Regions from separate parts of the Streptomyces sp. CLV115 genome, predicted to be linked through region 3. Evidence: riboswitches for the same ligand, from Rfam matches in the RefSeq annotation. Region 3 holds a riboswitch; each other region holds the start of a gene.

Region 1 (10,555 bases), on a different contig from region 3:
GGACCCACGCCACGCAGTGCCGGGTCCGCCCGCTCGGCGTCGCGGCCCCCTCCACGAGGAGCCGGCCGCTCCCCGGCCGGCCGCTGCGTCCCCACCAGCCGCTACGGCCCCACCGGCCGCTGCGTCCCCACCAGTCGCTACGGCCCCACCGGCCGCTGTGTTGCCACCGGCCGCCCCGGCAGGAACCGCACCGAGGGCCGCCCGTCCGGGCCGTCCGGCGTGACGCGGGCGGCGACCCGGTAGACGTCCGCGATCAGCTCCTCGGTGATCACTTCCGAGGGCGTGCCGACGGCCACCACCCGCCCCTCCTTCAGCACGGCGATCCGGTCGCAGAACATCGCCGCCAGATTGAGGTCGTGCAGGGCGATCACGCCGGTCAGCGGCAGTGCGGCGATCAGCGCGAGGAGCTCCAGCTGGTGCTGGATGTCGAGGTGGTTCGTCGGCTCGTCGAGCAGCAGCTCGCGCGGCTGCTGGGCCAGTGCACGCGCGATCTGGACGCGTTGGCGCTCGCCCCCGGAGAGGGTGTGCCAGGACTGGTCGCCGCGGTCGGCGAGACCGGTCCGGGCGAGCGCTTCGCGTACCGCTGCCTCGTCCGCCCCGTTCGGCGCCGACCAGGCCCTGCGGTGCGGGATGCGGCCGAGCCGCACCACGTCCAGCACGCTGAGCTCGACCTGAGTGACGGCGTGCTGGTCGACCACGGCGACGCGCCGGGCGACGGTGCGGCGGCCGATCTCGGTGAGCCGCAGTCCGTCGAGGGTGACCACACCGGTCTCCGGGGCCAGGACTCCCGCCAGCACCCGCAGCAGGGTCGACTTCCCGGATCCGTTCGGTCCGATCAGCCCCACGGTGGCGCCGGGCCGCGGCGCGAGGTCGATCCCGTCGAGGACGAGGCGGCCGCCCGCCGTCCGGCTGACCCGTTCGGCGCGCAGTCCCGCGCCGGCCGCGTCCGTCATGCGGTCCTCCGGGTGCGGTACAGGACCAGGACGAACGCGGGCACCCCGATCAGTGCGGTGACCACGCCCACGGGCACCTCCTGCGGATCGAGCACGGTCCTGGCGAGCGTGTCGACCCAGACCAGGAACACCGCCCCGGCCAGCGCCGTCACCGGCAGCAGCCGCCGGTGGCCGGAACCGGCGAGGGCACGGGCGGCGTGCGGCAGCACCAGACCGACGAAGCCGATGGCACCGGCCGAGCTGACCAGTGCGGCGGTCAGCAGCGCGGTCGTGCACAGCAGCACGATCCTGGCACGCGCGACATCGACGCCGAGTGTGGCGGCGGCGTCCTGGCCGAACGCGAAGGCGTCGAGCGTACGGGCGTGGCCCAGGCAGATCAGCAGGGTCACGGCGAGCACGGCGGCGCAGACCCACACATCGGTCCAGCCGACCCCGCTGAGCGAGCCGAGCAGCCAGAACAGCACCCCGCGGGTCTGCTCCGCGTCGGCGGCGGTCATCACGACGAAGGAGGTGAGCGCGGAGAACAGCTGCATGGCCGCGACACCGGAGAGCACCACCCGGTCCGTCGTGCCGCCCAGGGTGTGGCTGAGCAGCAGCACCAGGGCGAACGAGCACAGCGCCCCGATGAACGCGCCGGTCGAGATCGACAACGCTCCCCCGCCGACACCGAGGACGACGACCACCACCGCGCCGGTGGACGCGCCGGAGGAGACTCCGAGGACGAACGGGTCGGCGAGCGGGTTGCGGAGGAGGGACTGCATGACGGTGCCGCAGACCGCGAGCCCGGCGCCGCACACCGCGGCGAGCAGCGTGCGTGGCATGCGCAGGTTCCAGATGATGCCGTCCCGGATCGGGGAGAGCCGCGACCGGCCTCCGCCGAGGTGGGCGGCCACCGCGGACCAGACGTCGCCCACCGAGATGCGGGCGGGGCCGATGGTGACGGCGACCGCGACGGAGCCGACGAGCAGCGCGAGGCCGCAGGCCCACAGGACCCCGCCGCGCAGCCGTCGTACGCCCTTCGTGACGCCCACCGGTGCGACGGCGGCCGGTGGCGCGGTCACCGTCGTGCCGCGTTCGGTCGGCGTCACCGCGCGAGCCCGAACCTGCGCAGTCCGGCGGCGACGCGTTCGACGCCCTCGACCGTCCGGACGGACGGGTTCATGGCCTGGCCGCTCAGCAGGACGTACCGCTTGTGCCTGACGGCGTCCATGTTCTTCGTGGCGGGGTTGGACTCCAGGAACTCGATCTTCTTCGCGGCGCTCTCGGCGGTCTGGGCCCTGCGGGTCAGGTCGCCGATGACCAGGACGTCGGGGTTGCGGTCTGCGACGGTCTCCCAGCTGATCTGGGGCCATTCCTCGTGGGTGTCGTCGAAGACGTTCTTCGCGCCGAGTTCTTCGGTGATGATTCCGGGGGCTCCGCAGCAGCCCGCCAGGTACGGGGCCTTGGAGTCGGAGAACCAGTACAGGAGGGTGGTGCCGGAGGCGTCGATGTCCTCGGTCGCCTTCTGCACCCGTTCGCGCAGCGCGGCCACGAGCGAGTCGCCGCGCTCCGGTACGCCGAACACCTTGGCCAGGTCGCGCACTTCGCCGTAGACGCTGTCCATGGTGAGCGGCGCGGTGCGGGCTCCGTCGCCGCCGCCGCTGTTGTCCTTGCCGGCGCAGTCGGCGGGCGATACGTAGGTGGGGACGCCGAGCGATTCGAACTGTTCGCGGGGTGCGACGCCGCCCTTGGCGAGTGTCGATTCGAACGAGGCGCTGACGAAGTCCGGTTCGCGGTCGAGGACCTTCTCCGAGGAGGGCCGGTTGTCCGCGATCCTGGGCACCTCGTCGTTGGCCTTCTCCAGGCCCTTCATCACCGGGTCGGTCCAGGTCGCGGTGGCGGCCATCCGGTCGGCGAGGCCGAGGGAGAGCAGGATCTCCGTGGATCCCTGGTCCACCGAGACGGCACGGCGCGGCGCTGCATCGACGGTGACGGTGCGGCCGCAGTTCTTCAGCGTCACCGGATATCCGTCCGCGCGGCCCGGCTTCGCGGTGGTGCCACCGGCTCCGCCTCCGCAGGCGGTCAGCAGGACCAGTCCCGCGGAGAGCAGGGCGACGGTGCGGACGGGGCTGGCTATGGACGGCACGGAGTCCCTCTGCGTCTCTGGGCTCATGCGCGGAGCCCGTTGTACGGAGTCCCGCGGCCCGGTGCCGGGTCGCGGATGCCAGCAGGTCTTCGGACTCGGGTTCGTCCGGACGGGGCGCCTTCCCGGGCACCCGAGGGTGGTCCCAGTGGCTGTGGCCCCGCCCGTCCCCCTCACCGCTGCGCGTCAGTTCCGGATTCGCACCGGATTCCCTGACTCCTGGGTGGAGTTTGACTGGCCCCGGCAAGCTATCACGTGCCTCTGTGCAGCTCACGGGCGGTGTGGGGCCGGTGGTACGCCGGGCTGTTGTCCCGTCGCACCACCTGCCTGCTGCCTGCGGAACGGCTCTCAGGGACGCTGAAGAGCGAGTACGGCGTTGTGGCCGCCGAATCCGAAGGAATGGCTGACGGCGCGCCTGATGGGCCGCCGCAGAGGTTGCTCGGTGACACAGTCGATGTCGAACTCGGGCGCCGGGGCGTCCAGGTTGGCGATCGGTGGTACGACTCCGCGCTGGAGCGTGAGGACGGTGAGTCCGGCCTCGATCGCTCCGGCCGCTCCCATGCAGTGCCCCAGTACGCCCTTGGGCGCGGTGACGGGTGGCCGGTGCGGGTAGACCCGGGCGATCAGGGCGGCCTCGGTGGCGTCGTTGACCGGGGTCGCCGTGCCGTGCGCGTTGACGTGCTCGACGTCCTCGGCCGCCCAGCCCGCGTCGCGCAGCGCGGCCTCCACCGCCGCCTGGGCGACCACGCCCGACGGATGCGGGCTGATGGGGTGGTGGGCGTCGGTGGTGGCTCCGGTGCCGGCGAGCAGCGCCCGTGGGGCCGCGTCCCGGGCCCGGGCGTCGTCCGTCCGTTCCAGCACCATGACGGCCGCGCCCTCGCCCATGACCAGGCCGGCCCGGTCGGCCGCGAAGGGCCGGCACAGTCCGGCCGGGTCGCCGTCGCGCCGGGCCCCGGCCCCGGACCTGGCGAACGCGGCCATGGCGGCCGGGTAGACGATCGACTCGGTGGCTCCGGCGATCGCGATGTCGCACTGCCCGGTGACCAGCAGGTCGCGGGCGACGGACAGCGCGGTGGCGCCGGACGAGCAGGCGGTGCACGGTGCCAGGCTGGGGCCGGTGGCCCGCAGCTGGATCGCGATCTCGGCGGCGGGCATGTTCGGGATGGTGAGCAGGATGCCCGACGGTGAGGTGGCCCCGGCGCCGAGCCGGTCGAGCACGACGGCCTGCTCGGTCAGCGAGGCGGAGCCGCCGCTGCTGGTGCCGACGACCACCGCGACCCTGCTGCCGTCCCACCCGGCCGGGTCGAGTCCGGCGTCGGTGACCGCCTCGCGGGCGGCGAGGACGGCGAGTTTCACGTACTTCCCCATGCGGAAGGACGCCCGGCCGCCGATCGCGGCGTCCAGATCGATGCCGTCGACCATGCAGGCGAAGTCGATCGCGCATCCGTCGAGCCCGGCGACGGTGCGGGCCGGTGACAGGCCCGCGCACACGCCCCGCCAGGTGGATTCGGTGTCGTTGCCGACCGGGGTGATCATGCCCAGTCCGGTGACGGCGACGGCCGGCCTGTTCATCGGGCGTTGCTCATCGCTGCCCCGCCGCCCACCCGCGCCCCGCCGCCGGCCGCCGTGTCCATGAACCGGCTGATGTCGGCCAGCGTGGCGTTTTTGGGGAGTTGGTCGAAGTCCCGGTCGCCGCCGGTCGTGTCCCTGATGAGGACGGCGAACTCGGCGACGGCGAGGGAGTCCATCTCCAGGCTGTCCATCGTGGAGCCCGGGTGAATCTCTGCGGCGGGAACTTTGAAGGTGTGTGTCAGAACCTCGGTGATCTTGGGGTGAATCGCACTCATCAGCTTTCTCTCCATTATTCGGTCCGGCTGTCGGGCCGGCGGTGACACCGTCCCGACGCCGAATCAACTGGGTGGAGTGCCTCCAGTTACGCCTTGTGCCGAACCGATTCGGCAGCGCCCTCCTCGCGATCCCCGCACCACCGGGCCAGGACGGACGCCGTACCCCAGAAGGCCAGCAGGACAACACGCACACCGAGGGCCCCGGCGGTCTCCCTGAACCGACGGCCCCGGACAACTGTTCCTTTTCTCGTCATGGCCGTCACCGCTCGTCCCGAACCGTGTCCCGACCCCCGCCGGTCTGCCAGAAAGCCCCCGGATCGTCGTACGCGGCCACGTAGTCGGCGCCTGCGATCGGCCAGTCCGCGAGCAGTTCCGGCGGCAGCGCGAAGGAGTCGACCAGGGCGGGCAGATGGGCGGCGACGGTGGCGATCAGCTGCTCCACCCTGCCCGGCAGGCCGTTGACCTGGTCGGCGCTCAGCAGGCCCGCCGCCAGCAGGTCACCGCTGTTGCGGGCGATCCGGTCGAGCGCGAAGAGCCGTTCGAGCTCGCCGAGCCGGTCGCGGGCGGGCCCTTCCGGGAGCACGGCCACCGCCTCCGCGTACGCCTCGGCCGCCTGCCGCTGGGCGTGGGCCTCGACGCCGCGCAGGGCGGGCCCGGCCGCCGCGTTCCACCGCCCCAGCGGATCACCGTGCGGTGCGAGGCCCATCCGCTCCCGGGCCCGTTCGAACCAGATCCGCTCCAGCTCCGCGAGCAGCCCGCCGAGAAAGCCCGGGTCGTCGAGATCGCCGGGGCCGCCGCCGGACGAGGCCCCGGCGGCGGGTGCGGCGGCGAAGAGCATCTCCGCGGCCGCCTTGGCGTGGATGGCCAGATTGTCTCCCTCGGCGGTGATGGCGCCTTCCACCCCGGTGACGAGTTCGCTCATGCCGTTGTGTTCCAGGAGCGCCTGGGCGCCGCAGCGTTCACGGCATTCGACGATCACGGACCGGGCCTGCCAGGTGATCCACCCCTTGGCGACGGCGACCAGCCGCTCGGCCTCCTCCCGTCGCTCGCCCCGCTCCCAGCGGTCCAGGGCCCTGCGGTGCAGCAGGCTCATCGCGAAGACGGTGGCCATGGCCGCGGCGAGCGGGCCGTGGTGGCTGCGGTGGGCCATCACCGGCACCCGGTGCGAGCCGCGGGGGCCCGAGATGTACCGGTGACCGCCGTAGCGGACGGCGACCGCGAGCGTCGCGCGCGCACAGCCGACCGCGCAGGCCGTCATCGAGATCTTCCCGGAGGTGACGCGCCCGATCGACGCGAGGAAGCGCCGCCTGCGGTTGTCGACGGCACTGCTGAACTCCCCGTCGGCACCGACCCGTCCGTGGTCCCCGTCGAGCAGCGCGGCGCGTCCCACGAAGACCCGGTCGAATGAGGTCAGGCAGTGGTCCACCGGGCTGCCCGTACGGGTGGGGAGCATGCGGATGCGCACTCCGGGCAGCGGCTGTCGCTCGTCGGTGAGCGGCACGAGGAAGAGGAAGACCCCGTGGTCGGCGCCGTCGACGAGCAGGCGCGCGGCCACCAGCCCGGTCTTGGGGCCGCCGGCCGGACCGGTGTTGGGCATGAACTTCTGCGCCCCGGCGTGCGGGGTGCACAACACGAACCCGTCGCGCTCTCGGTCGTACGCGGCGGTGGTCTCGACGGCCGCGGCGTCATTGCCGTGTGCCACCTCCGTACAGAGAAAGGTGCCGGTGCGCCGCAGCCGCAGGAAGTCCGACAGATCGCGATCGCCGTCGCCACCGTGGTCGAGGAGGCTGCCGAGGAAGAGGTTGTAGTGGATCCCCGCCACCGTGGTGAGCGCCGGGTCCACCGGACCGAGCCATTCGTGCAGGGCGGCGAGGGCGCGGGGATCGGCGGCCAGCCGGGCCCCGCTGTCCAGGCAGTCGTTGAGGACGCGCAGCCGCTCGTACGTGAGGGCCAGGCGCTCCTCGGGGGTGCGGTCGTCCGGGCGGCGGAAGGGGGCGGTGCTGATCAGCCGCTGCCAGAAGCCGTGCTCCCGGCGGTGGTTGGCGCCGAGGAGCACATCGGTGAGGAGCTCCGTGGACCGTTCCGCGGAGGGACTGTCGATCGTTGCGGTCATGGAAAATATAACGATCAAGCAACGGCGAGGACACCCGGTCCCCTCCGCGGCGGGCCGTCCGCACCGGCGCGCTGGAAGGCGAGCACGACATTGTGTCCGCCGAAGCCGAAGGAGTGGCTCAGCGCCCGCTCGACCGGCTGGATCCGGGGCTCCTTGACCACACAGTCGAGGTCGAACCCGTCCGGCAGCGAGTCCAGGTTGGCGATCGGCGGGACGAGACCCCGCTCCAGGGTCAGTACGGTGGCGACCGCCTCGATCGCCCCGGACGCGGCGAGGGTGTGCCCGAGGACGCCCTTCGGCGCGGTCACCGAAGGTCGGTGCGGGAAGATCTCGGAGATCAGAGCGGTCTCCATCGCGTCGTTGAGCTGCGTCGACGTGCCGTGCGCGTTGATGTGGTCGACCTCGCCGGGCGCCCAGCCCGCCTCGCGCAGCGCCGCCCCGACGGCCTTGCGCGCACCGCCGCCCTCCGGGTCCGGGGCCGTGGGGTGGTGGGCGTCGGTGGCGGAGCCCGCACCGGTCAGCAGGGCGCGCGCCCGTCCGCCCCGGGCGTACGCGTCGGCCGTGCGTTCCAGTACGAGCACGGCCGCGCCCTCGCCGATCACGAACCCGTCCCGGTCCGCGGCGAACGGCCGCGAGGCACCCGCCGGATCACCGGTGCGCAGCGAGAGCGCGCCCATCCCCGCGAAGGCGCTCACCACCAGCGGGGTCAGTACGGCCTCCGCACCGCCCGCCACCACCACGTCGCACCGGTCGCTCAGCAGCAGGTCGCGGGCGACGGCGACGGCCGTCGCCCCGGACGCGCAGGCGGTCGCCGGGGCCAGGCTGGGGCCGTGGGCCCGCAGCGCGATGGCCAGCTCCCCGGCCGCCGCGTTGGGCATCATCATCGGAACCAGCAGCGGTGACACCGCGTCCGCTCCGCCGTCGTCGAGCCTGCGCACGTTGTCGACGAGCACGGACACCCCGCCCACCCCGACGCCGAGCACCACGGCGACCCGGTCGCCGTCCCACCGCTCCGGCGACAGCCCGGCGTCCGCCACGGCCTGGCGGGCGGCGACCAGCGCCATCTTCACGAACCGCGCCATCCGCCACACCGAACGCCCGCCGACCGCCGCGTCCAGGTCGATCCCGTCCACCGGGCAGCCGAAGTCGACCGGCAGCCCGGCCAGTTCCTCGCAGCCGCGGGCCGTGGAAACACCGGCGCACAGTCCCTCCCAGAGAGTGTGCTCGTCCGCGCCTGCGGGAGTCACCACCCCCAGCCCGGTCACCGCGACGCCCCTGTCGATCATCGTCATGTCCGCCCCCTCCTCCGTAATCGATCAGGCCTACTGGTTGTCGAACGGCAGTAGCCCCGGCGAGGATGCGGCCAATGAGCCGAAAGGGTCACGGATACCTCCGGCGGGCCGAACGGTGCCGCACGCCACGGTGACCCTGTTCACCCGTCCGCAGCAGCCCGCCGCGCCGTGCGCGACGGACGGCCGTCCCCTGGGGGAATGGCAGCGGATCACGATGAGTCGAAACCCCCGGACGAGCACACCGAACTGGATGCGCTGCGCGCCAGGGTGGCCGTGCTGGAGACCCGCGCCCCGGTCCGGCACCGGCCCGGGGCCCGCTCGTTCCTCGCCGTGCTGCTCATCGTCGTCGCGGCCGTCCTCACTCCGCTGAGCATCGTGTCGACCTGGGCGAAGAACCAGATCGGCGACACCGACAACTATGTGGCGATGATGACGCCGCTCGCCTCCGACCCCGATGTGCGGACCGCGGTGGCCGATCGCGTCACCGGTGCCGTCATGGGGCACCTGGATGTGAAGGCCCTGCTGGCCGATGTCTCCCCCGCGGACCGGCCGGTGCTCGACAAGGCGCTGTCGAAGCTGAGCGGCCCCCTCACCACGGGCATCTCGAACTTCGTGCGCGGGACGACGGAGAGGTTCGTCTCCAGCGACGCCTTCGCGAAGATCTGGACCGACCTCAACCGGTCCGCCCAGTCCGCCACGCTCAAGGCCCTTTCGGGAAGCGGCGGCGGGGCGGTGGAAATCACCGGGGACACCGTCACCATCGACCTCGCACCCGTCATCGACCGGGTGAAACAACGTCTCGTCGACCGGGGACTGGGCGTCGCGGCCAGGATCCCCGAGATCCACACCGATTTCACGGTGCTGACCTCCGACTCGGTCGGCAAGGCCAAGAAGTGGTTCCGGGCACTCCAGGTCATCGGGTTCTGGCTGCCGTTGGCGGCCCTGGTGCTGGCCGCGGGCGGGGTACTCCTCGCGGTCCGCCGCCGTCGCGCACTGGTCACGACGGCGCTCGCGGTCGCGGCCGGTGCCGCGGTGCTCGGTCTGGCCATCTGGGTGGGCCGGGCGTTCTATCTCGACAGCCTGCCGTCCGGGGTGTCCCAGCCCGCGGCCGGTGCGGTCTTCGACGCCCTCGCCGACCCGATGCGGGTCCTGGTCCGGATGGTCGTCACGCTCGGCATCGTGGTGGCGCTCGCCGCCTGGCTGACCGGTGACGGCCGCGCCGCCGGCCGCGTCATGGCGATGTGGAACGGCGGCATCGGCGCCGTCCGGGACGCGGCCGGGTTCACCGGCGGCCCGGTCGGCCGGTGGGTGCACCGCGCCAGGCGCCCGCTGAACTGGGCGGTCGTCGTGGTGGCCGCCGCCGTCCTGGTGGCCTGGGACCGGCCGACCGGGCTGGTCACGGTGTGGATCGCACTGTGTGCGCTGATCGTCCTCGCCGTCGTCGAGTTCCTCGACGACGACAGCAGCCCGCATCTGACGGTGCCCGGGTGACAAAGACTCCCGGGCACCGCCGTCCCCGGCCGGGGCGTGTTCAGCTCCGGTCGAGTGCCGCCCGCAGCTCCGCCCCGTCCGGCGGGTTGGCGCCGGCCCGGGCCACGGTCACCGCGGCGGAGGCCGCCGCGTGCCGCAGGACGTCGGCCACCCGGGTCCGGTCCAGCGTGCGCAGCCGCTCCCGGCCGTCCGCGCCGAGCAGCCCCTGCCCGGCCAGGGCGTGCAGGGTGCCCGACATGAAGGCGTCGCCCGCCCCCACCGTGTCCACGACCTCGGTGGGCAGCGCGTCGACCGTCACCCGCCCCCAGGGCAGTACGGCCAGTGCGCCGTCGCCGCCCCGGGTGACGAGGACGAGTGCCGGGCCGGTGGCGAGCCAGCGCCCGGCGACCCGCTCCGCATCCTGGCCCGGGTAGAGCCACTCCAGGTCCTCGTCGCTGGCCTTGACCACATCGCTGAGCGCGACGCACCGCTCGACCCGGCGGACGGCCGCGTCGTGGTCCCCCATCAGTTCGGGCCGCACATTGGGGTCGTAGCTGACCGTCGCGGACGTCCGCAGCGACTCCACCGCGCCGACGACGGTGGCCGCCCCCGGTTCCAGCACCGCCGCGACGGAACCGGTGTGCACGTGCCGGGGCTGCCGGTCCAGGGAGACCGGGCCCAGCGCCCAGGCGATGTCGAAGGTGTACGTGGCGCGGCCGTCGCCGTCCAGGGTGACGGCGGCGGCCGGGGTGGCGGAG
Region 2 (10,555 bases), on a different contig from region 3:
CGGATCTGTCCGAACAACGGTGCCTGCGCTTGCGCTATTCCGCCTGCCCATGTGGCCGCGGCGCACACCCACGACCAGACTGTCCCCATGACAGATCCTTCAGTGAACGCCGAGTACGACGTCGTGGTCATCGGAGCGGGTCCGGTGGGTGAGAACGTCGCCGACCGGGCCCGTGCGGCCGGGCTCAGCACCGCGGTCGTCGAGGTGGAGCTCATCGGCGGCGAATGCTCCTACTGGGCGTGCATGCCCAGCAAGGCCCTGCTGCGCCCGGTGGTGGCCCGCGCCGACGCCCGCCGCGTCCCGGGCCTCAGCGAGGCCGTGCAGGGGCCGCTGGACACCGCGGCGGTCCTCGCCCACCGCGACGCGTACGCATCGCACTGGAAGGACGACGGACAGGTCGCCTGGCTGGAGGGCATCGGCGCGGACATCTACCGCGGCCGGGGCAGGCTCACCGGCACGAAGACGGTCTCCGTCACCGCGCCCGACGGCACCGAACACTTGCTCACCGCCCGCCACGCCGTTGCCGTCTGTACCGGCAGCCGCGCCGTCGTGCCCGACCTGCCGGGCATCGACGGGGTCCGCCCCTGGACCAGCCGGGAGGCGACGAGCGCCAAGAAGGTGCCCGGTCGCCTCGTGATCGTCGGCGGCGGTGTGGTCGGTGTGGAGATGGCCACCGTCTGGCAGGCCCTCGGCGCCCGGGTGACGATGCTGATTCGCGGCAAGGGCCTGCTGCCGAAGATGGAGCCCTTCGCCGGCGAACTGGTCGGGCAGGCGCTCACCGAGGCGGGCGCCGACATCCGCACCGGGGCCTCGGTCGCCGCCGTGCGGCGCGCGGCCCCGGACGGCCCGGTCACCGTGGAGCTGGACGGCGGCGAACAGATCGAGGCCGACGAGATCCTCTTCGCCACCGGCCGGGCCCCGCGCACCGAAGACCTCGGACTGGAGACGGTGGGCCTGGAGCCCGGCACCTGGCTCACCGTCGACGACAGCTGCCGCGTGGACGGCATGCCCTGGCTCTACGCCGTCGGCGACGTCAACCACCGGGCGCTCCTCACCCACCAGGGCAAGTACCAGGCACGCATCGCGGGCGCCGCGATCGCCGCCCGTGCCGCCGGCGCACCACTGCTGGAGACCGACCGCTGGGGCGCCCACGCGGCCACCGCCGACCACGCGGCCGTCCCCCAGGTCGTCTTCACCGACCCGGAGGCCGCCTCGGTCGGCCTCACCCTCGCCGAGGCCGAACGGGCCGGCCACCGGGTCCGGGCCGTCGATCACGACCTCGCGGCGGTGGCCGGCTCCGGCCTGTACGCGGACGGATACCGGGGGCGCGCCCGCATGATCGTGGACCTCGACCGGGAGACGCTGCTCGGCGTCACGTTCGTGGGGCCGGGCATCGGCGAGCTGCTGCACTCGGCGACGATCGCGGTCGCGGGCGAGGTCCCCGTCCACCGGCTGTGGCACGCCGTTCCCGCGTACCCGACGATCAGCGAGGTCTGGCTGCGCCTGCTGGAGTCCTACCGGGACGCGTAGGCCCGCGCTGCGGGCCCGGCGGTGGCCGGTGACCGGTAGCCCGTGACAGGCGACAGGCGACAGGCGACAGGCGACAGGCGACCGGTAACCCGTGACAGGCGACCGGTGACCGGTGACAGGTCACCGGTCGCCTGTCACCGGTCCGGCGAGCCACCGGCGGATCGTGCGGGCCGTGCCCGCCGTGCGGGCCGTGCCCGCCGTGCGGGCCGTGCGGGCCGTGCGGGCCGTGCGGGCCGTGCGGGCCGTGCGGTCAGGCCGGCGGCCGGAGATCGCTGGTGGTGACCCGCACGTGGTCGACGACGAGCTGCTGCGGGAAGGAGGTGCCGCCGTCGGGGTCGCCCGGCCAGTAGCCACCCACCGCGAGGTTGAGGATCAGGAAGAAGGGCTTGTCGAACACCCAGCTGTTGCCGCCCAGGTCGGCGGGCGTACGGCGCTGGTAGACGTTTCCGTCCACGGACCAGGTCACCGAGCCGGGAGCCCAGTCGACGGCGAAGGTGTGGAAGTCGTCGGCGAACGCCTGGCCGCCCGGCAGGGTGTACGCGGCGCCGATGCCGCCCGCGCCGGAGTAGCCCGGACCGTGCAACGTGCCGTGGACCGTGGACGGTTCGAAGCCGACATTCTCCATGATGTCGATCTCGCCCGAGTTCGGCCAGCCGACCTGACCGATGTCGTCGCCCAGCATCCAGAAGGCCGGCCACATGCCCTGGCCGCGCGGCACCTTCATCCTCGCCTCGACGTGACCGAACGTCTGGGTGAACTTGCCGGAGGTGTTCAGCCGGGCCGAGGTGTACTCGCAAGTCCCGTACCAGCACTGGTAGTTGTTCGGGTTCTCGCGGCGCGCGGTGATGACCAGATGGCCCTGGCCGTCGAGTGCCGCGTTGTTGTTCCCGGCCGTGTAGTACTGCCGTTCATGGTTGTTGACGTTGTCGCCGGTCTCGATCTGCCACTTGGCCCCGTCCACGGCGGCGCCCGCCGGGCCGTCGAAGTCGTCGGTGAAGGTGGCCGCGGTGGTGCGGGGTCCGGGGGCGGGCGCCCCGGAGGCGAGCGCGGACGAGGCGGAGACGAGAGCGAGCGCGGAGAGCGCGGCCGCCAGCAGACGGCGGGGAGAGGTCATGGGGGTCCTTCCCGTGCGGAGTGGAGCGAGCTCATGTCATGGCTATGACAAATGCCCGTTGTGGGGGAGCAGGGAGAGGTCTTGGTTCTTCATGCGATTTAAGAAGTGAACCAAGGGGCTGTCAATACCTTGGTACGGACCACACTTCTTGCATTCGATCGCCGCCGGACCGCTCGGGCTCGGGGCCTCATGACACGGCGCGCCGCGGCCCGGGACGGGCACCCGAACGGGCACCCGCCCCGGGCCGCGGAACCGTCGGAGGACCCTCAGCGGACCGTCCGGCCGGCGCCGCCGGGCAGAGTGGCCCGCACCTCGGCGGCCGCCGAAACGAGGTGTTGCAGCGAGGCGCACACCTCCGGCCAGCCCCGGGTCTTCAGACCGCAGTCGGGATTGACCCACAGCCGCTCGGCGGGAATCGCTTCCAGGCCCTTGCGCAGCAGGGCGGCCACCTCCCCGCCGCTCGGCACCCGGGGGGAGTGGATGTCGTACACGCCGGGGCCGACCTCCCTCGGGTAGCCCGTGGCCGCCAGCTCGTCGGCCACCCGCATGTGCGAGCGGGCCGCCTCCAGGCTGATCACATCCGCGTCCAGGTCGTCGATCGCCCGGACGATGTCGCCGAACTCCGCGTAGCACATGTGCGTATGGATCTGGGTGTCCGGGCGTACGCCGCAGGTGGCCAGCCGGAACGACTCGGTCGCCCAGGCCAGGTACCCGGCTCGGTCGGCGGCCCGCAGGGGCAGCGACTCGCGCAGCGCGGGCTCGTCCACCTGGATCACCGAACTGCCCGCCGACTCCAGGTCGTTCACCTCGTCCCGCAGTGCGAGGGCGATCTGGCGCGCGGTCTCGCCGAGCGGCTGGTCGTCACGGACGAAGGACCAGGCGAGCATGGTGACGGGGCCGGTGAGCATGCCCTTGACCGGCCGGCCGGTGAGCGACTGCGCGTACGTCGTCCAGCGGACCGTCATCGGCTCCGGGCGCGCGATGTCCCCGGCCAGGATCGGCGGCCGCACATACCGGGTGCCGTACGACTGGACCCAGCCGTGCCGGGTGGCGAGGCAGCCGGTGAGCCGTTCGGCGAAGTACTGCACCATGTCGTTGCGTTCCGGCTCCCCGTGCACCAGCACATCGATGCCCGCAGCCTCCTGGAACGCGATCACTTCCTGGATCTCGGCCTCGATGCGCTTGTCGTACGCGGCCGCGTCGATGTGCCCCGCCGTCAGGTCGGCTCGTGCGGTGCGCAGTTGAGAGGTCTGCGGGAACGAGCCGATCGTGGTCGTCGGCAGCAGCGGTAGCCGGAGCCGGGCGCGCTGGGCCACCGCCCTTTGCGGATAGGGCAGTTCACGGTGCGAGTCGGCCTCCGTGACGGCCGAGGCGCGGGCCCGTACCGCCGGATCGTGGGTGATCGCGGAGCCCGCCCGGGAGGCCAGGTCGGCGCGGTTGGCGACGAGTTCGGCGGCGATCGATGCGGTGCCCCGGGCAAGCCCCCTGGCGAGCGTGGCGATCTCGGCCGACTTCTGCCGGGCGAAGGCCAGCCAGCGCCCCACCTGCGGGTCGATGTCGCGCTCGGCGGCCAGGTCGAGAGGCACGTGCAGCAGCGAGCAGGAGGCCGCCACATCGACCCGGCCGGCCAGACCGAGCAGGGTGCCTAGGGTGGCCAGGGACTGCTGGAGGTCGTTGATCCACACGTTGCGGCCGTCGACGACCCCGGCGACCAGCCGCCTGCCCGGCAGACCCCCGACCCCGGCGAGATCCCGCAGATTGGCGGCGGCCGGACCGGTGAAGTCCATGGCGAGGCCCTCGACCGGAGACTTCGCCAGTACGGCGAGTGCGTCACCGAGCCGGTCGAAGTACGAGGCGACCAGAAGCCGCGGCCGGTCGGCAAGCGCACCGAGATCGCGGTAGGCACGTGCGACGGCGTTCAGCTCCGCGGGGGAACGGTCCTGCACCAGCGCGGGCTCGTCGAGCTGAACCCACTGGGCACCGGCCGCACGCAGATCGGCCAGCACCTCGGCGTACACCGGCAGCAGCCGGTCGAGCAGGGTCAGCGGTTCGAAGTCGGCGGCGACACCGGGAGCGGGCTTGGCCAGCAGCAGATAGGTCACCGGACCCACCAGCACCGGCCTGGCGTCGTGCCCGAGCGCCAGCGCCTCCCCGAACTCCCGGACCTGCTTGGTGGAGTCGGCGGCGAAGACGGTGTCGGGGCCGAGCTCCGGCACCAGATAGTGGTAATTCGTGTCGAACCACTTGGTCATTTCGAGCGGCGCCACGTCCTGTGTCCCGCGCGCCATCGCGAAATAGCCGTCCAGCGCGTCGGCCGCGACGGCCGCACGGTGCCGGACGGGCACGGCACCGACCATCACGCTGGTGTCCAGCACATGGTCGTAGTACGAGAAGTCACCGGTCGGGACCTCGTGGATGCCGTCCTCGGCAAGCCGTCGCCAGTTGGCGCGGCGCAGTTCTTCGGCGGTCTCCCGGAGGGCGGCTGCGGTGACGCGGCCCTTCCAGTAGCCCTCGACGGCCTTCTTCAGTTCCCGGTCGCCCCCTTGGCGGGGGTAGCCGTACACGGTGGCCCGGGCTGCCGCGACTGCGGACTCGGTGGTCACGTGACTCTCCTTCGCGAGCGTGTCCTGGTACGACCCCGGGACGGATCGCAGACGCGAAGGGATGACGGACCGGGCGGATCCGCGGCGCCGTGCCGACGCGCGTGACCTGCTCGATATGTACGCCGACCCGCCCACGAGGTCACCGGGATCACCGTGCGCGTCCGACGCGCACGGGCAGTGGCAGGTCTTCGGACTCGTGGGCGCGTCCCGCGTACGAGACACCTACTGGCCGTCGCTTCCCGGACCCGTCGGGTCCAGTGCTCGATGACGGCGGTCGTTCCCACTCACCGCTGCGGGGCAGTCCCGGATTCCCACCGGGTTCCCTCTTGCGACGCGCCTGCCTGGCGGACAGGGCGAACCAGCTGCACCCACCACCATAGGGGGTAGCTCCGGATCCCGGACAGCGCATTCGGATCGGCGGGATCGGCGGGATCGGCGGGGCCGACCGGATCGCAGGCCGGATCGGATCGGCCGCCCGGATCGGATCGGCCGCCCGGATCGGATCGGTCGGATCGGATCGGTCGGATCAGACGGCGGGGCCGGTCGCGGGGGACAGTTGCTGCCCGCACCGCAGGTTCCACCGACCGGAACGGCCGCTGAGCGCGGTCAGCGTCAGCGGGGCGACGTCCAGCCGCCAGAACGCCTCCACCGGCAGCGCGAGTGCCCCGACGATCACCGCCCGCACCACCGCCGGCTCGACGATTGCCAGCACGCGGCTGCCCCCGCCGCCCTCGGCGGATTCCAGCGCGTCCAGCCAGCGTCCGGCCCGGGCGCAGAGTTCGAGCAGGGACTCGCCACCGTGCGGAGCCGCCGAAGGATCGGTCAGCCAGGACGACACCGCCTCCGGCTCGGCCGCGCTCACCGCCGCCAGCCGCCGACCGCTCCACCGGCCCATGTCCCAGCCCTGCACGGTGGGTTCGGGTCCGGCCCGCAGCCCCAGCGCGTCGGCGGTCCCGGCACATCGTTCGGACGGCCCGCGCAGATACCGGTCGGCGTCCGGCACCGCTGCCGCGACCGCCTCCGCCCGGCGGACCCCGGCCGCGTCCAGCGGTGCGTCACCGTCGAAACGGGCCTCGCGCAGCGCGGCGTTGAGCGCCGGTGAGATCAACATCACCTGTACTGCCATGACCCGGTCAACTCCCTGAACTCTGGCCCCTCGGGTGTGCCCACCCTGGCATCCGGGCGGTCGGGCCCCGTCACCGGCACCATGGCGGCACCTGTCCCCAAGCGGTATGGTCACGGCGAACATGACGTAGGTGTGACGGAAGTCCGGTGAGAATCCGGCACGGTCGCGCCACTGTGAACCCGTACCTGTGCGGGAAGTCAGACCCAGCACCCACGTCTCAGGCACCACGATCGGGACGCGTGTTCCCTCAGGAGGTTCTGCCATGGCACAGACTGCTGCCCCCGCCACCGCCGTACCGGCGATCACCCCCATCTCCCTGAAGGCCATCGCCCCCTGGGCGGTCTTCTTCGGCATCCTCATGCTCGTACTGCTGTACTTCGTCGGCGCCGAGCAGGGCGCCACCGCGGTCATCTCCGGCGAAGGTGTCCACGAGTGGGTCCACGACGGCCGCCACCTCCTCGGTTTCCCCTGCCACTGACGTACCGTCCGATCCTGGGGAAACCACATGAACTCCATATCTGTCAGAGCCCTGCTCGTCCGCGGCATGCTGGCCGGCCTCGCCGCGGGCGCACTCGCTCTGCTGGTCGCCTACTTCCTCGGTGAGTCGCGTGTGGACGCGGCCATCGCCCTGGAGGAGGCGCACAGCCACCACCACGACGGCGGCGAGGAACTGGTCAGCCGCACCATGCAGTCCACCGCCGGCCTCGCCACCGGTGTACTGGTCTTCGGTGTCGCCATCGGCGGCATCGCCGCGCTCGTCTTCTGCTACGCCCTCGGCCGGATCGGCAGGTTCGGTCCGCGGGCCACGGCCGCGCTGATCGCGGGCGCGGCACTGCTGACGGTGTACGTCGTCCCGTTCCTGAAGTACCCGGCCAACCCGCCGGCCGTCGGCAACCCCGACACCATCGGCCCGCGCACCGCGCTGTTCTTCCTGATGGTCGCCCTCAGCGTGCTGCTGGCCGTCGCCGCCGTCATCCTCGGCAAACGGCTGGCTCCCCGGCTGGGCAACTGGAACGCGACGATCACGGCATCCGCCGCGTACGTCCTGGTGATCGGGTTCGCCTACGCGTTCCTGCCCTCGTACAACGAAGTCGGCAAGGACTTCCCGGCCTCCCTGCTCTGGGAGTTCCGACTGAGCACCCTCGCCGTGCAGACCACCCTCTGGGTGGCCTTCGGGCTCCTCTTCGGCCAGCTGACGGACCGGCTGCTCGCACCGAGGACCGGAGCCGTGACCACCGGAGGCAGCGGCGCGAACCGCCCCGCCACCGCGGCCGGCTGACCGGCATCACACGCGGGCGGAACGCCGGAACCCCGACGGGACCTCCCGTCGGGGTTCCGGCGTTCCCCCCGCACCGGCTTACTCCTCGGACCGCGGGCCCCAGTCGGTCCGGTAGTACTTCAGCCGCTCGTCCTGCTTCTCCAGACGCATGCCGACGGCTTCCATGACGCGCTGGGACGCGATGTTGTCCAGGTCGGTGTCACCGTGCACCCGACGCACCCCCTCCTCGCGGGCGAACAGCAGCAGGGCGCGCAACGCCTCGGAGGCGTAACCCATTCCCTGTGCCGAGGGGACGAGGCCGTAGCCGATCGTGACGTCCCCGTCCTCGTCCGGCGCGCCATGGAATCCCATGCCGCCGATCACCAGTCCGTCCGTGCGGCGACATATCTCGTACGAACAGAAGGGACTCGGATCGCCGGTCGTCGCACAGGTCTCCAGGAAGCGCTGGGCCGCGGACTTCTCCCCCGGGGACGGATAGCCGGGTGCCCAGCGGGCCCCTTCACCGGGCGTGCCGGAGATCACCCGCAGAGCGTCGGTGGCGTTCATCGGGCGGAGCAGGAGGCGAGAGGTCTCAAGATCGGTCATGAGCGAGTGACATATCACGCGGGACGAGCGCACGGCATCCGAAAATCGGCCGGGCGGCCGCCGGAGGCGTCGATTCCGATGCGCGTACGACGCCGAGCAGGGCGGCCGCCCTGCTCGGCCGCCCGTACCGTGCCCCTCCCGGACTCAGGTGCCCGACGGCCCCTGAGCGGCCGCCCCGTCCGGAGCGGAGCCGAAGTCCCCGGAGAGCGCCGCGGCCATCCGCAGATGACCGGCCGCCTCCGCACTCCGCCCCTGACGCTCAAGGGTGCGGCCGAGCATCAGCCGCGCGTAGTGCTCGACCGGGTCGCGCTCCAGCACCGCCCGCAGCTCCGTCTCGGCCTTGCCGAGCCGTGCCGAGTGGTAATAGGTCCGGGCCAGCAGCAGACGCGTCGACACCTGCTCCGGGACCTCCTCGACCAGTCCCTCCAGGATCCGGGCCGCGCTCATGTACTCCTTGGCCTCGAAGAACATCCGGGCACGGTCCCAGCGGTCGGCAGCCGTGCCGAACTCGAAGTAGGTGTCGCTCACTTGACCTCCTCAGTCACGGACCGCGCGGCTCCTGCCCCGCTCCGTCCGACCGGTGGCCGAGCCGCTGCCCGACCACCCTGTGACTGCCCCAACGGCGCACGGTGATTGAATATTCCACTAAATTGTCGGCGTGGGTACCGGCCCTCCCGGACCCGCTCGGGAATAGGTTGAGCGCCATGAGCAATCTCGATCGCCAGGCCGCACTCTCCGTCTGTGGAGGACGGGGTTTTGTCGTCGCCGAGCCCGTGCGTGAACTCCTCACCCCTCGCCACGTCCGGCTGGGCGAGTCCACCGAGGTCCGCAGACTGCTGCCCAACCTGGGCCGCCGGATGGTCGGCGCCTGGGCCTTCGTCGATCACTACGGTCCCGACGACATCGCGGACGAACCCGGGATGCAGGTCCCGCCGCACCCCCACATGGGCCTGCAGACGGTCAGCTGGCTGCACGACGGCGAGGTCCTGCACCGGGACAGCGTCGGCAGTCTGCGCACGATCCGCCCGCGCGAACTGGGGCTGATGACCTCCGGCCGGGCCATCAGCCACTCCGAGGAGAGCCCGAAGCCCCACGCGAGGTTCCTGCACGGCGCCCAGCTCTGGGTCGCCCTCCCGTCCGCCCACCGCCACGTCGAGCCCCACTTCCAGCACCACATCGACCTGCCGACCGTCTCCGCCCCGGGCCTCACCGCCACCCTGATCCTGGGCGAGCTGGACGGCGCCGCCTCGCCCGGCACCGCGTACACCCCGATCGTCGGCGCCGACCTCGCCCTGACCGCCGGCGCCGAGGCCCGGCTGCCGCTGGACCCGGACTTCGAGTACGCGGTGCTCTCCATGTCCGGCAGCGCCGAGGTCGACGGCGTGCCCGTGCAGCCCGGCTCCATGCTCTACCTCGGCTGCGGCCGTTCCGAACTCCCGCTGCGCGCGGACAGCGACGCGGGCCTCATGCTCCTCGGCGGCGAACCCTTCGAGGAGGAGATCGTCATGTGGTGGAACTTCATCGGGCGCTCCCACGAGGAGATCGAGGAGGCCCGGCGGGCCTGGACGGAGACCTCGCGCTTCGGCGAGGTGAAGGGCTACGACGGCGACCGGCTGCCCGCCCCCGAACTTCCGCCCGGCCCCCTCAAGCCGCGTGGCCGGGTGCGCTGACGTGGCCTTCTGTGGGCGGCGCCGGCTCGCGAGCCAGTGAGCCGGCGCTGGTTGCGGCACCTCGGGCGGTATCGAACGAACCGGCCATCGGTGTTCGGCAGGCGTCCCCGAGAGTCGTGGGTGTGGCCGGCTGATGCAGGGGCTGCTCGGATCAATGCTGACCCGACGCCGACTTCTCTGATGGCCAGTCAGCTTCCGGCGCCGGGGTTACGGCACCCGCCCGGGCTGCCATCGCGACCGCGTTGCGGCCCGGGGCGCTGAGCCCACCACGGCGGTTCCCAGCCGCGTGTCGACTGACGCCCGGCAACCTACGGCTCCTCCCTCCTGCAGCACGAAGGAGCATGCACTGTTGTGTGACTTCGACAATCCGGAGAGTCGCCTCCGCCTGGCTCTGTCACACCGCCGTGGTGCTGTGCTGGACCCGTCGGTGGCCATTCCTCTCGGACGCTCATCGGCGTTCCGGGCTCCTCGGCCGTGGATGCAGGTGTGAATCCCGCGTCCCGGAGATCCTCGCCGGTTCCATGGTGTCGATTCCGTCCGTGCTCGTCCCTCACATGAGCAGGTGACGATCGCCATCCAGTCGTCGGCGTTCGAAGACGAGCCGGACGGCGGCGGATCCCTCTCCGACGGCGGCGGCGACCCGCTTCA
Region 3 (10,555 bases):
CAGGCCCCGGCGAGGCGCCCGGTGTTCGCCGCCGGGGACTCCGACACGGACGTGTCGATGCTCCGTGACGCGACCGGGCTGCGACTGGCCCTGAACCGCAACAAGGCCGAGCTGATGTGCCGTTCCTACGACGACGCGGACGGCAAGTGGCTGGTCAACCCCATGTTCATCGCGCCGAAGGGCCGGCTGAACGGCACCTATCCGTGTGCCACCACCGGCTACACCGCGTCGGACGGAACCCCGGGCCCGGTGCTCCGTGGCGACGGCAGTGTGATCCCCGATCAGCACGACACCGTCTTCGCGGGCTGACGTCCGGGTACGCGTGGTGGCCGAGGGGGCCGGATCCGCCCCTCGGCCGGCGGCCACCACGCGCCCCGCGGCTCAGCCGCTGACGCTCGCCGCGCCCGTCTCGATGTGTCCGGTGTACCGCCGCGACCAGGAGGCGTCACCGCTGATCTTCACCGTGAAGTCGTACCAGCCCCTGGTCAGCGCCACCGCGTTGAAGTAGTCCTCCTTGCTGCCGCCGGCCGGGACGGTGTACGTCCAGGGGCCGTCGCTCCGGTACTGGCCGGAGGTCACGGTGAACGTGACGGCACTCGCCGAGGTGTTGGTGAAGGTGAACCAGAGGGCGGGCCTGCTGGTGTCCGGTGCCTCTGCGTAACGGGCGGCCACCTCGCAGGATCTGCCCGCCGCCGTCGCGTCGCCGGTGAACCGGCGCAGGAACCTGTTGGGTCCGGCCATGGTGAAGTCGTACTTGCCGTCGCCGTTGGCCGTGCCGATGTTGAAGAAGTCCGTGGCGGTGCCGCCCGCGTCCACGGTGTACTGCCACGGCACCGTCGAACGGTGGGCGTTGGGGTGCACCGAGAAGTGTGCGGCCCGGGTCGCCGGTGCGCCCTTGTTGGTCATGGTCAGCCAGAGCTTGACGACTCCCGCGGCACCGAACTCCAGCCGGTCCAGATCACCGCCGGGCTGGTAGGGCAGCGCACGGGCGGGCCGGGTGCCGGGCTCCTGCACGGGCTGTGCGTTGTTCTGCGGAACGGGGTTGGGCAGGGGGCCGCAGGTGTTCATCCCGATCACCGGGGTGGCCGGCAGGCCGGACGGCACTCCGTTCACCGGATGGGCGAAGTCGAAGGCGCCGGTGAGGTCCCCGCAGACCCTGCGCCGCCAGGCACTGATACCGGCACAGGCCGCCGGCTTCCCGAGAGCCGTGGTCCAGGTCTCCAGGAAGCGCAGCACGGAGGTGTGGTCGAAGACCTCCGAGGAGACCCAGCCACCGCGGGTCCAGGGCGACATGACGATCATCGGGACGCGGAAGCCGAGGCCGATGGGCACTCCGCCGAGGAATTCCCCCTCGGTTCCGGCGGGCGGCGACGGGGGCGGTACGTGGTCGAAGAAACCGTCGTTCTCGTCGTAGTTCAGGAAGAGCACCGTGGAGTCGAAGACGTCCTGATCGGCGGCGAGCGCCCGGTACACGAGGTCGACGAAGTGTGCTCCGTCGCCGGGCGGGGCGTACGGGTGCTCGGAGAAGGCCTGGTTGGCGACGACCCACGACACCTGCGGCAACGTACCGGCCACCACATCGGCCTTGATGGCGGCGGCGATGTCGTCGGGGGTGGAGCCGGTCACCTTCCGCACCGACGCCATCCCGAGGTCGTGCAACGGGTCGCCGGCCGGCGCGTCCGTGAACTTCCGGAAATAGGCGAGGCCGTTGTCGCCATAGTTGTCGTCGGCGTTCTGGTAGACGCGCCAGGACACACCGGCCCGTTGCAGCGCCTCGGCGTACGTCTCCCAGGTGAGTCCGGACTCGTCACCGCCGTCCTTGCTGGACGCGTCCACCTTGCCGCTCCACAGGAAGGTGCGGTTCGGGCCGGTGGCACTGAGCGCCGAGCTGAAGTAGGCGTCGCACACCGTGTAGTTGTCGGCGAGCGCGTAGTGGAAGGGGATGTCCGAGCGCTCCAGATGGCCGAGCGAGCGGACGTTCCCCACACCCGTCACCCAGTTGTCCATCCGGCCCTTGTTCCAGGCCGCGTGCTGGGACGTCCAGCTGTGCGGCAGATCGCCGTTGCACTGGGCGATCGTCTCGGGATCGGCGCCGCCCGCGGCCGGAGTGGCGCTGAGCTTCCAGGGATACTGCCGCCCCGTGCCGTTGGGCTGGTCGAAGACGCTGCGACCGCCGCCGATGGTGATCCCGGAGCGGTCCGAGAAGCCGCGTACGCCCTTGAGCGTGCCGAAGTAGTGGTCGAAGCTGCGGTTCTCCTGCATCAGCACCACGACGTGCCGGACGTCCTTGATGGTGCCGGTCGCCGCGGTCGCGGTCGCGGTGCCCGTCCGGACCGCGGCGCCCGCGGTCACCGGGGGCATGGCGGCTCCCGCCGCCACGCCCGCGCCGAGCGCCACAAATCCCCTGCGGGTGATCGGTGTCATCTGCCTGCCTTCGCCGGATTCGGATGCGTCGTCGGGACGCCGAAGCCAGGGTGGCGCCCCAGATGGTCCGGCACCAGACCTTTGACAGGAGACCTACCTGAACCATTGCCAACTCATCCGCCAAAAGGGCGAATTCAAAGGTGCGTGACGAGATGTTTGTGGAAACGGATCACGGCCGATGATTGTCGTTCGGAGGCATCCGTGTCCCCTCCGGCGCCGGATCGGACAGCACCTCCCGCAGTCGCGCGGCGAACGCCTCGGGGTCCTCGACACAACCGGTGTGCCCGCCGGGGAACTCCACGAGCCCGCCGATCCCCCGGTCCGCCAGCCGGGCACCGGGAATCGCCGTGAGCAGGGTGCGGGAGTCCTCCCCGACACCGATGACCAGCTTCTCCCCGCCACGCCGCAGGGCCGCCAGGTCCGGCACGTACCCGCTGAACGAACACAGCACGTGCTCCAGGAACACCGGGAGGTTGACCCCCGTCCGCCGGAACGCCTCGGCCTCCCGCGCGGAGGTTCCGGGCGCCTCCCGGTGTCCGCCCCCGGCCGGTTCGGGCGCCTCCGGGTCCGTCAGTCCCTCGGTCATGGTGGCCAGCGCCGCGGCCACCCCGCCCCTGCGGAAGGAGTCGCGCACCGCGGCGAAGAGCTTCCGCCCCCGCTCCGGATCGGGCAGCAGTTCCACCGACGGCGGTTCGTGCGCGACCACTCGGCGCAGCCGCTCCGGGTGACGGGAGAGCAGGTCCAGGGCGACGATCGCGCTCGAACTGGAGCCGAACACGGCCACCGGACCGCCGTCCGGTGACAGCAGCTCGATCAGCCGGTGGGCGTCGTCGCTGTGCACCGCCACCCGCTGCTCCTGCGGCGCGCCGTCGAGCAGGCTGCGCGAGTAGCCGCGCGGGTCGAAGGCCGCGACCGTCCAGCTGTCGGCCAGCCGCGCCGCCATCCGGTCGTAGAGCCCCGCGTCGCCGCTGCCGCCCGGCATCAGGAGCAGCAGCGGGCCCCGGCCGCGCACCTCGTAGTACAGCGTCGCGCCGGGCACCTTCAGATGCCCGGTGCGCTCCGGCAGCATGTGGTCAGTCATGTCCGTTCTCCCCCTCGTCGGTGCCTTCACCGGTGGCGGACGGCCAGTGCTCCAGCAGGAAGTGCAGGGCCTCGACGGAGCGTTCCCAGGACTTCTGCACGTCGCGGGGCGCGCCGAAGCCGCCGCTCGCCTCAAGTGCGCAGTATCCGTGGAAGGTGCTGCGCAACAGCCGTACCGCGTCCGTCAGATCGGGCTCGGACAGTCCGTAGGCGCGCAGCATCGCACCCGTGGTCTCGATGGTGCGGTGGTACGCGGCCGACCCGGCGACGATCTCGGGGTCGACCCGCATCTGCGTCGCCTCGTACCGTCCCGGCCGCTCCAGCGCGAAGGCCCGGTAGGCGTCTGCGAACGCGACCAGCGCGTCCTTCCCGGCCCGGCCGGCGACCGCGGTGCCGATCCGGTCGATGAACTCCCCGGCGGCCAGCAGCGCGACCCGGACACGCAGGTCGTGCAGGTTCTTGACGTGGGAGTACAGGCTGGCGTCCTTGACCCCGAAGCCGCGGGCCAGCGCGGAGATGGTGACCTTGTCGAAGCCGATGGAGTCGGCCAGATCGGCCGCCGCCGCCACCACGCGTTCGGTCGTGAGACCCGCGCGAACCATTCGCCACCTCCGTCGAAACCCACCTAGAGGTCCTAGGCGGTTTCCTAATATACACAGGTGACTCCATCCGGGCGATGCCGAACAGGCCGTTGCCGCACCCCGTGCCCATACTGAAGATCCCGGCACTGCCGAAGATCCGGGCATCCCCGAAACAGATTGCAGAGCACACAGATGAGCGGCACTGCACAGATCGGCGTCACAGGTCTCGCGGTCATGGGCCGCAACCTCGCACGCAACTTCGCCCGCAACGGATTCACGGTCGCGGTGCACAACCGGACGGCCGCGAAGACGGACGCGCTGATCGAGGAGTTCGGCGACGAGGGCTCCTTCGTACCCGCGCACACCCCGCAGGAGTTCGTCGCGGCGCTGGAGCGTCCGCGCAGGCTCGTCATCATGGTCAAGGCGGGCGACCCGACCGATGCGGTGATCCAGGAGTTCGCCCCGCTCCTGGAAGAGGGCGATGTCGTCATCGACGGCGGCAACGCCCACTTCGAGGACACCCGCCGACGGGAGAGGCAACTGCGAGAGCAGGGCATCCACTTCGTCGGCACCGGCATCTCGGGCGGCGAAGAGGGCGCGCTCGACGGACCGAGCATCATGCCGGGCGGCAGCAAGGAGTCCTACGACTCGCTCGGACCGATGCTGGAGAAGATCTCCGCGAAGGCCAAGGACGGCGCCCCGTGCGTCACGCACATCGGTCCTGACGGCGCCGGACACTTCGTGAAGATGACGCACAACGGCATCGAGTACGCGGACATGCAGCTCATCGGCGAGGCCTACCAGCTGCTTCGCGACGTGGCCGGATACTCTCCCGCCAAGATCGCGGACATCTTCCGGGTCTGGAACACCGGGCGCCTGGACTCGTACCTCATCGAGATCACAGCAGAAGTGCTCTCCCATGTCGACGCGGCGACCGGAAAGCCCTTCGTGGATGTCGTGCTCGACCAGGCGGAGCAGAAGGGCACCGGCCGTTGGACCGTGCAGGTCGCCCTCGACCTGGGCGTTCCGGTCTCCGGCATCGCCGAGGCCGTCTTCGCCCGCTCCGTCTCCGGCCACGCCGCCCTCCGTGATGCCTCACGCCACCTCGCCGGACCGACCGCCCGCAAGCTCGGTGAGAACGAGGCGGCGGCATTCGCCGACCGGGTCGAGCAGGCACTGTATGCCTCGAAGATCGTCGCCTACACCCAGGGCTTCCACGAGATCGCGGCCGGCAGCGGGCAATACGACTGGGACATCGATCTCGGCAGGGTCGCCTCGATCTGGCGCGGCGGATGCATCATCCGGGCCGCGTTCCTCGACAGGATCACCAGCGCCTACGAGGCCCAGCCCCGGATGGCGAGCCTCCTCTCCGACAAGAGCTTCGCCGAAGAGATCGCCGCCGCACAGGACGACTGGCGCACCGTGATCGCCACCGCCGCCGCCCAGGGCGTCCCCACCCCCGCCTTCGCCGCCGCCCTCGCCTACTACGACTCCCTGCGCGCCGGACGCCTCCCCGCCGCCCTCACGCAGGGCCAGCGCGACTACTTCGGCGCACACACCTACCACCGCGTCGACCGCGACGGCACCTTCCACACCCTCTGGGGCGGTGACAGAACCGAGGTCGAGAGCTGACCGGTGCCCACCGAGCCGCTGACGGGGCGGGCGACCCTCCCGGTCCGGGCGAAACCTGTCCGCAGTGCCGGCCGTCCTCGCGGACGTCGGCGTCCGGAGCCGGCAACCCAAGGGGCATGACCTGCGGAATACGCGGTCTGACAGAATGGCCTGCGAAATCTCGGGCGACGCGCGTCAGGAAACCGGTGTGAATCCGGTACGGTCCCGCCACTGTGACCGGGCTGCACACAGCCCGGAAGCCAGATACTGGCCGCGCCGCCTTCTCGTACAACCAGGGGACGAGGACATCCCCCGGAAAGGCTCGGCCATGCCCCCGATACGCCGTGTACCCCTCGCGCTCATACCCCTGCTCCTGCTGCCGCTCACCGGCTGCGGCACCGGCGGCGAGAGCAGGGCAGAGGCCGCACCGGCCGCCGAAGGTTTCCCCTACACCGTCACCAATTGCGGTACGAAGACGACCTTCGACGCCCCGCCGAAGCGGGTCGTCACCATGAACCAGCACGTCACCGAGATCATGCTGGCCCTCGGGCTCCAGGACCGGCTGGCCGGGACCGCCTACCTGGACGACAGCATCCTGCCGGAGTACCGGTCCGCGTACGACAGGACCAAGGTGCTCGCGAAGGAGTACCCCTCCAAGGAGGTACTGCTCGGCGCCAACCCCGACTTCGTCTACGGCGGGTACGCCAGCGCCTTCGACAAGGCCAAGGGCCAGGACCGGGCGGGGCTCCAGAAGGACGGCATCAACACCCGGCTGAATATCGAGAACTGCACCGAGGGCAAGGTCGGCGTCGATCAGCTCGCCACCGAGATCACCCAGGTGGCCAGGGTCTTCGGCGTTCCGGAGCGCGGCAGGAGCCTGATCGCCGAGGAACGACGGAAGATCACGACGGTCGGAACGGAGCTCAAGGGCTCCGCACATCCCTCGGTGTTCGTGTACGACTCCGGCGACAGCTCCGCGTTCACTGCGGGCGGCAAGGGCGTCGGCAACGAGATCGTCCGGCTCGCCGGGGGCCGGAACGTCTTCGCGGACCTCGACGCCACCTTCGGCGACGTGTCCTGGGAGCAGGTCATCAAGCGCAGGCCCGAAGTGGTCGTGATCTACGACTACGGCGGCACCACGGTCGAGGCCAAGAAGAAGCGGCTGCTGAACGACCCGGCACTCGCGGACGTGCCGGCGATCAAGAACAAGAAGTTCGCGGTACTCCCGCTGTCCTCGGCCGTGCTCGGTGTCCGGGTCGCCGACGCCGTACAGGACCTGGCCGGGCAACTGCACCCCGGCACACTGTGAGCGCGGGGCCCGCCCGCCCCGGCCCCGAGTCCGTCCTGCGCTCGACCCCCGTCGTGATCGGCGCCCTCGTGGTGCTGCTGCTCGCGACGGTGGTGGCCGGTCTGGCGCTCGGCCCGGTACGGATTCCGCCGGGAGAGGTGTTGCGTACGGTCCTGGGCGGTGAACGCTCCGGCGCGTTCCCCACGATCGTGTGGGAGGTACGGCTGCCCAGGGTGCTGCTCGGGGCCGTCGTCGGCGCCGGGCTGGCCCTGTCGGGCGCGGTGCTCCAGGCGCTGGTGCGCAATCCGCTGGCCGATCCGTTCCTGCTGGGCGCCTCGTCCGGGGCGTCGGCGGGCGCCGCCATGGTGATCGTGCTGGGGGTCGGCGCCGGGATGGCCACCGACGTGGCGCTGCCCGTCGCGGCGTTCGCCGGGTCCATGGCCGCACTGGTCGCCGTCTACGCGATGGCCCGGCGCGGCGGCACCATGACGACGGGCCGGCTGATTCTGGCCGGGGTGGCGATCCAGTACGTGCTGTCCGCGTTCACCAGCCTGATCCTGGTGCTGTCCTCGCGGGCCGAGCATGTGCGGGCGATCCTGTTCTGGACCCTGGGCGGCCTGGGCGGCGCCCGCTGGGACCAACTGGCGCTGCCCGCAGTGGTGTTGGCTGTCGGTGCCGTGCTCCTGATCAGCCTGGCCCGTCCGCTGGATCTGCTGCTGACCGGGGAGGAAGGGGCCCGCAGCCTCGGCCTGGACCCCGGACGATTCCGGGGCGGGGTCTTCGTGCTGGTGTCACTGATCATCGGCGTGCTGGTCGCCTACAGCGGGGCGATCGGCTTCGTCGGCCTGATGGTTCCGCACGCCGCCCGGCTGATCGTCGGCGCGTCCCACCGCAGGCTGCTGCCGGTGACGGCGCTGGGCGGGGCGGTCTTCCTGCTGCTGGCCGATCTGCTGGCGCGGACCGTGGCAGCCCCCGAAGAGATTCCCGCCGGGGTGGTCACCGCCCTGGTGGGCGGCCCGTTCTTCCTCTGGCTGCTGCGCCGCTCCAGCCGTACCGAAGGGATCACCGGATGAGCCCGGCACCGCCCCCGACGGCGCTCGCCGCCGACGGGATCAGCTACGAGGTGGCCGGCCGTACCCTGCTCGACGCGGTCACCCTGGACGCCGCCCCCGGCGAGACGGTCGGCCTGGTCGGGCCGAACGGCAGCGGCAAGACCACCTTCCTGCGCTGTGTGTACGGTGCCCTGCGCCCCGCGGCGGGCCGGGTCCTGCTGGACGGAACGGACGCCGCGGCGCTCAGTACGAAGGAACGGGCCCGCCGCGTCGCCGTCGTTCCGCAGGACAGCCCCGGCACCTTCGGCCTGACCGTACGCCAGATCGTGGCGATGGGCCGAAGCCCGCACAAACGGTTCTGGGAGCAGGACGACGCCGAGGACGCCCGCCGCATCGACCGGGCGCTCCAGCGTGTCGGCGCGGCGCCCCTGGCCGGCCGCCGGTTCGAGGAGCTGTCCGGCGGGGAACGGCAACGGGCCCTGATCGCCCGCGCCCTGGTCCAGGAACCGGGGCTGCTGGCGCTCGACGAACCCACCAACCATCTGGACGTCCGCTACCAGCTGGAGATACTCGGCCTGGTGAGGACCCTGGGCACCACCAATCTGCTGGTGCTGCACGACCTCAATCTGGCTGCCTCCTACTGCGACCGGCTGTTCGTCCTCAGCGCCGGACGACTGGTGGCGTCCGGTTCCCCGCACGCGGTACTGACGGAAGAACTGCTGGCCGAGGTCTACGGGATACCGTCCCGGATCGGCGTCCACCCGGTCACCGGCTCCCCCAACGTCGTCTACCTCCCGCTGTCATGAGCGACGACGCCTCCCCCGTCTGGACGCCCTTGCCGCACGGACCACGCTGGCAGGTCACCGAGGGCGAACCGCCCGCGAGCGAGGCAGGGCAGTGGCTGGCAGCCGGCCGACTGGCCGATCCGGCGAGCGAGGAGCTGTCGACGCTGCTGGAGCTCGAACGCACGAGCAGCGGCCACCGCAGCGGCCATGCGACCGCCCTGACCCTGATGGCGGTGTACGCGGGCCGGGTCACTGCCGCCGCCGTGCTCCACTGGGCGCTGCACGACGAGGTCCCGGACATGCGGTCGGACAATGTCCTGGTACGCCCCGCCACGCACGGCATCGGCGGAGTCCGGGTGCGCAGGGCCCGGCTGCTGGTGCCCCGGGCCGGGGAGGACTCCGTACGGCTGCTGCACCGCACCCTGCTCGACGGGCATCTGCTGCCCATCGCCGACGCGTTGCGTCGTCGCACCCGCGCCGGGGCCAGGCAGTTGAGCGGAGGGATCGCCCACGGCTGCGCCACGGCACTGTGCGCGTTGGGCGACCAGGTGGATCTGCTGGCCGCCCGCTGGCGGCAGTTCGCGGACACCGCACCCGGCGGACTCGCGGCACTGGGCGAGGTCGCACGGGTCCGGCGGACACCGGGCGGACCGGAGCGGCTGGTCTATCTGCGCAACACCTGCTGTCTTTACTACACGAGCGCGGAGGAGGTGCGTTGTGCGAGCTGTTGTCTGACAAGCCGCGAGGAGCGGCTGCGCGCGTACGCGAGTCCGAAGTGACGCCGGACACGGGGGGCGACACAACGGAGTGGATACGGGCAACTGACACTCCCTCGCTTCGGACTCAGGGGTGAGGGCCCTCGACGGGCCCTCACCCCTGAGAATCAGGCCCCCGGCGCAGAGCGATGGTGTCGCCCACCTTGATCACCTTCTCGCGGACGGCGACGCCGAAGGCGGAGCCGTCGACGGCGGCCTTCCAGGTGTTGGAGCCGCTGTTGGTCCTGCCGTTGACCGCGGTGATGGTACCGGTGCCCGAGGTGGGGGTCACGCTCGTGACGCAGCCCGCCGGAGAGGCTCCGCTGGTCGCGGCGGCCAGTACCTCCCCGAGGGTCGTGGTCGTCCCGGTCGGGGTGAAGTGCACCGAGCACACCTTCAGGTTGCCGGTGCCGTCGTCGACGGTCAGCGCGAGCTCGGTGGAGGTGCCCGCGGTGAAGGCGGGCTGGGCGACCCACTGCGGAGCGCCCGGGGTGACCGGGACCGGCGGGGCGGCCGTGAAGCCACCGCCGGCGACCGCGCGAAGTGCGTCGATCGAGGAGTAGGGCGACGGTGCGGTGTCGGACGGCTTGTACTTGAAGCCGCCCGCCGGGTCGAACTGGTTCGCGATCAGGAAGTCGATCGGTGTCTTGCCGTTGACGGTGACGAAGTCGCCGGTCTGGGGGTTGATTCCACAGGCGTTCAGCCCCGCCACGCCCCAGCCGTTGGAACTGGTGTTGACCCCGTAGAGGGAGTTGAACGCACCGGTGGTGCCGACCAGTTTGCCCTTGAGGAAGTTCTTGGCCCGGACGACGTCCGCGTCGGTACCGGGAACGCCCGAGACACAGAGGGCGGCCATCGCGGCGCCGGTCATGTCGACGTCGCTCGCGGAGTCGAGAGCCGTGGAGTCGCCTTCGGCCCTGCTGTAGGTCCAGCCGCCGTCGACGTGCTGGTTGGCCCGGATACGGGTGACCACCGAGTC

What was found. Region 3 has a riboswitch for cobalamin ahead of AADR41_RS09700 (ABC transporter substrate-binding protein). Riboswitches for the same ligand answer to the same signal wherever they lie in the genome.
Region 1: linked by a shared signal. The riboswitch ahead of AADR41_RS19400 (ABC transporter substrate-binding protein) and the one ahead of AADR41_RS09700 (ABC transporter substrate-binding protein) in region 3 are both predicted to bind cobalamin.
Region 2: linked by a shared signal. The riboswitch ahead of metE (5-methyltetrahydropteroyltriglutamate--homocysteine S-methyltransferase) and the one ahead of AADR41_RS09700 (ABC transporter substrate-binding protein) in region 3 are both predicted to bind cobalamin.

What each region holds. Positions count from the first base shown of each region.
Region 1 covers NZ_JBCEWQ010000052.1:19,230-29,784, forward strand. The annotation lists gene AADR41_RS19390 (ABC transporter ATP-binding protein) at 138-953, opposite strand; gene AADR41_RS19395 (FecCD family ABC transporter permease) at 950-2,041, opposite strand; gene AADR41_RS19400 (ABC transporter substrate-binding protein) at 2,038-3,105, opposite strand; cobalamin riboswitch at 3,142-3,329, opposite strand; gene AADR41_RS19405 (beta-ketoacyl-[acyl-carrier-protein] synthase family protein) at 3,424-4,647, opposite strand; gene AADR41_RS19410 (acyl carrier protein) at 4,644-4,922, opposite strand; gene AADR41_RS19415 (acyl-CoA dehydrogenase family protein) at 5,182-7,035, opposite strand; gene AADR41_RS19420 (beta-ketoacyl-[acyl-carrier-protein] synthase family protein) at 7,050-8,327, opposite strand; gene AADR41_RS19425 (hypothetical protein) at 8,526-9,818, shown strand; gene AADR41_RS19430 (carbohydrate kinase family protein) at 9,859-10,555, opposite strand, start outside.
Region 2 covers NZ_JBCEWQ010000029.1:9,667-20,221, forward strand. The annotation lists gene AADR41_RS13375 (dihydrolipoyl dehydrogenase family protein) at 88-1,530, shown strand; gene AADR41_RS13380 (glycoside hydrolase family 16 protein) at 1,781-2,644, opposite strand; gene metE (5-methyltetrahydropteroyltriglutamate--homocysteine S-methyltransferase) at 2,911-5,247, opposite strand; cobalamin riboswitch at 5,410-5,626, opposite strand; gene AADR41_RS13390 (histidine phosphatase family protein) at 5,774-6,373, opposite strand; gene AADR41_RS13395 (CbtB domain-containing protein) at 6,636-6,851, shown strand; gene AADR41_RS13400 (CbtA family protein) at 6,879-7,652, shown strand; gene AADR41_RS13405 (GNAT family N-acetyltransferase) at 7,731-8,237, opposite strand; gene AADR41_RS13410 (tetratricopeptide repeat protein) at 8,382-8,765, opposite strand; gene AADR41_RS13415 (pirin family protein) at 8,942-9,907, shown strand; gene AADR41_RS13420 (FAD-dependent oxidoreductase) at 10,458-10,555, opposite strand, start outside.
Region 3 covers NZ_JBCEWQ010000018.1:17,582-28,136, reverse strand. The annotation lists gene AADR41_RS09725 (haloacid dehalogenase-like hydrolase) at 1-309, shown strand, start outside; gene AADR41_RS09720 (phosphocholine-specific phospholipase C) at 382-2,424, opposite strand; gene AADR41_RS09715 (alpha/beta fold hydrolase) at 2,594-3,505, opposite strand; gene AADR41_RS09710 (TetR-like C-terminal domain-containing protein) at 3,498-4,106, opposite strand; gene gndA (NADP-dependent phosphogluconate dehydrogenase) at 4,278-5,717, shown strand; cobalamin riboswitch at 5,834-5,986, shown strand; gene AADR41_RS09700 (ABC transporter substrate-binding protein) at 6,025-7,005, shown strand; gene AADR41_RS09695 (FecCD family ABC transporter permease) at 7,041-8,057, shown strand; gene AADR41_RS09690 (ABC transporter ATP-binding protein) at 8,054-8,842, shown strand; gene AADR41_RS09685 ((2Fe-2S)-binding protein) at 8,839-9,600, shown strand; gene AADR41_RS09680 (hypothetical protein) at 9,692-10,555, opposite strand, start outside.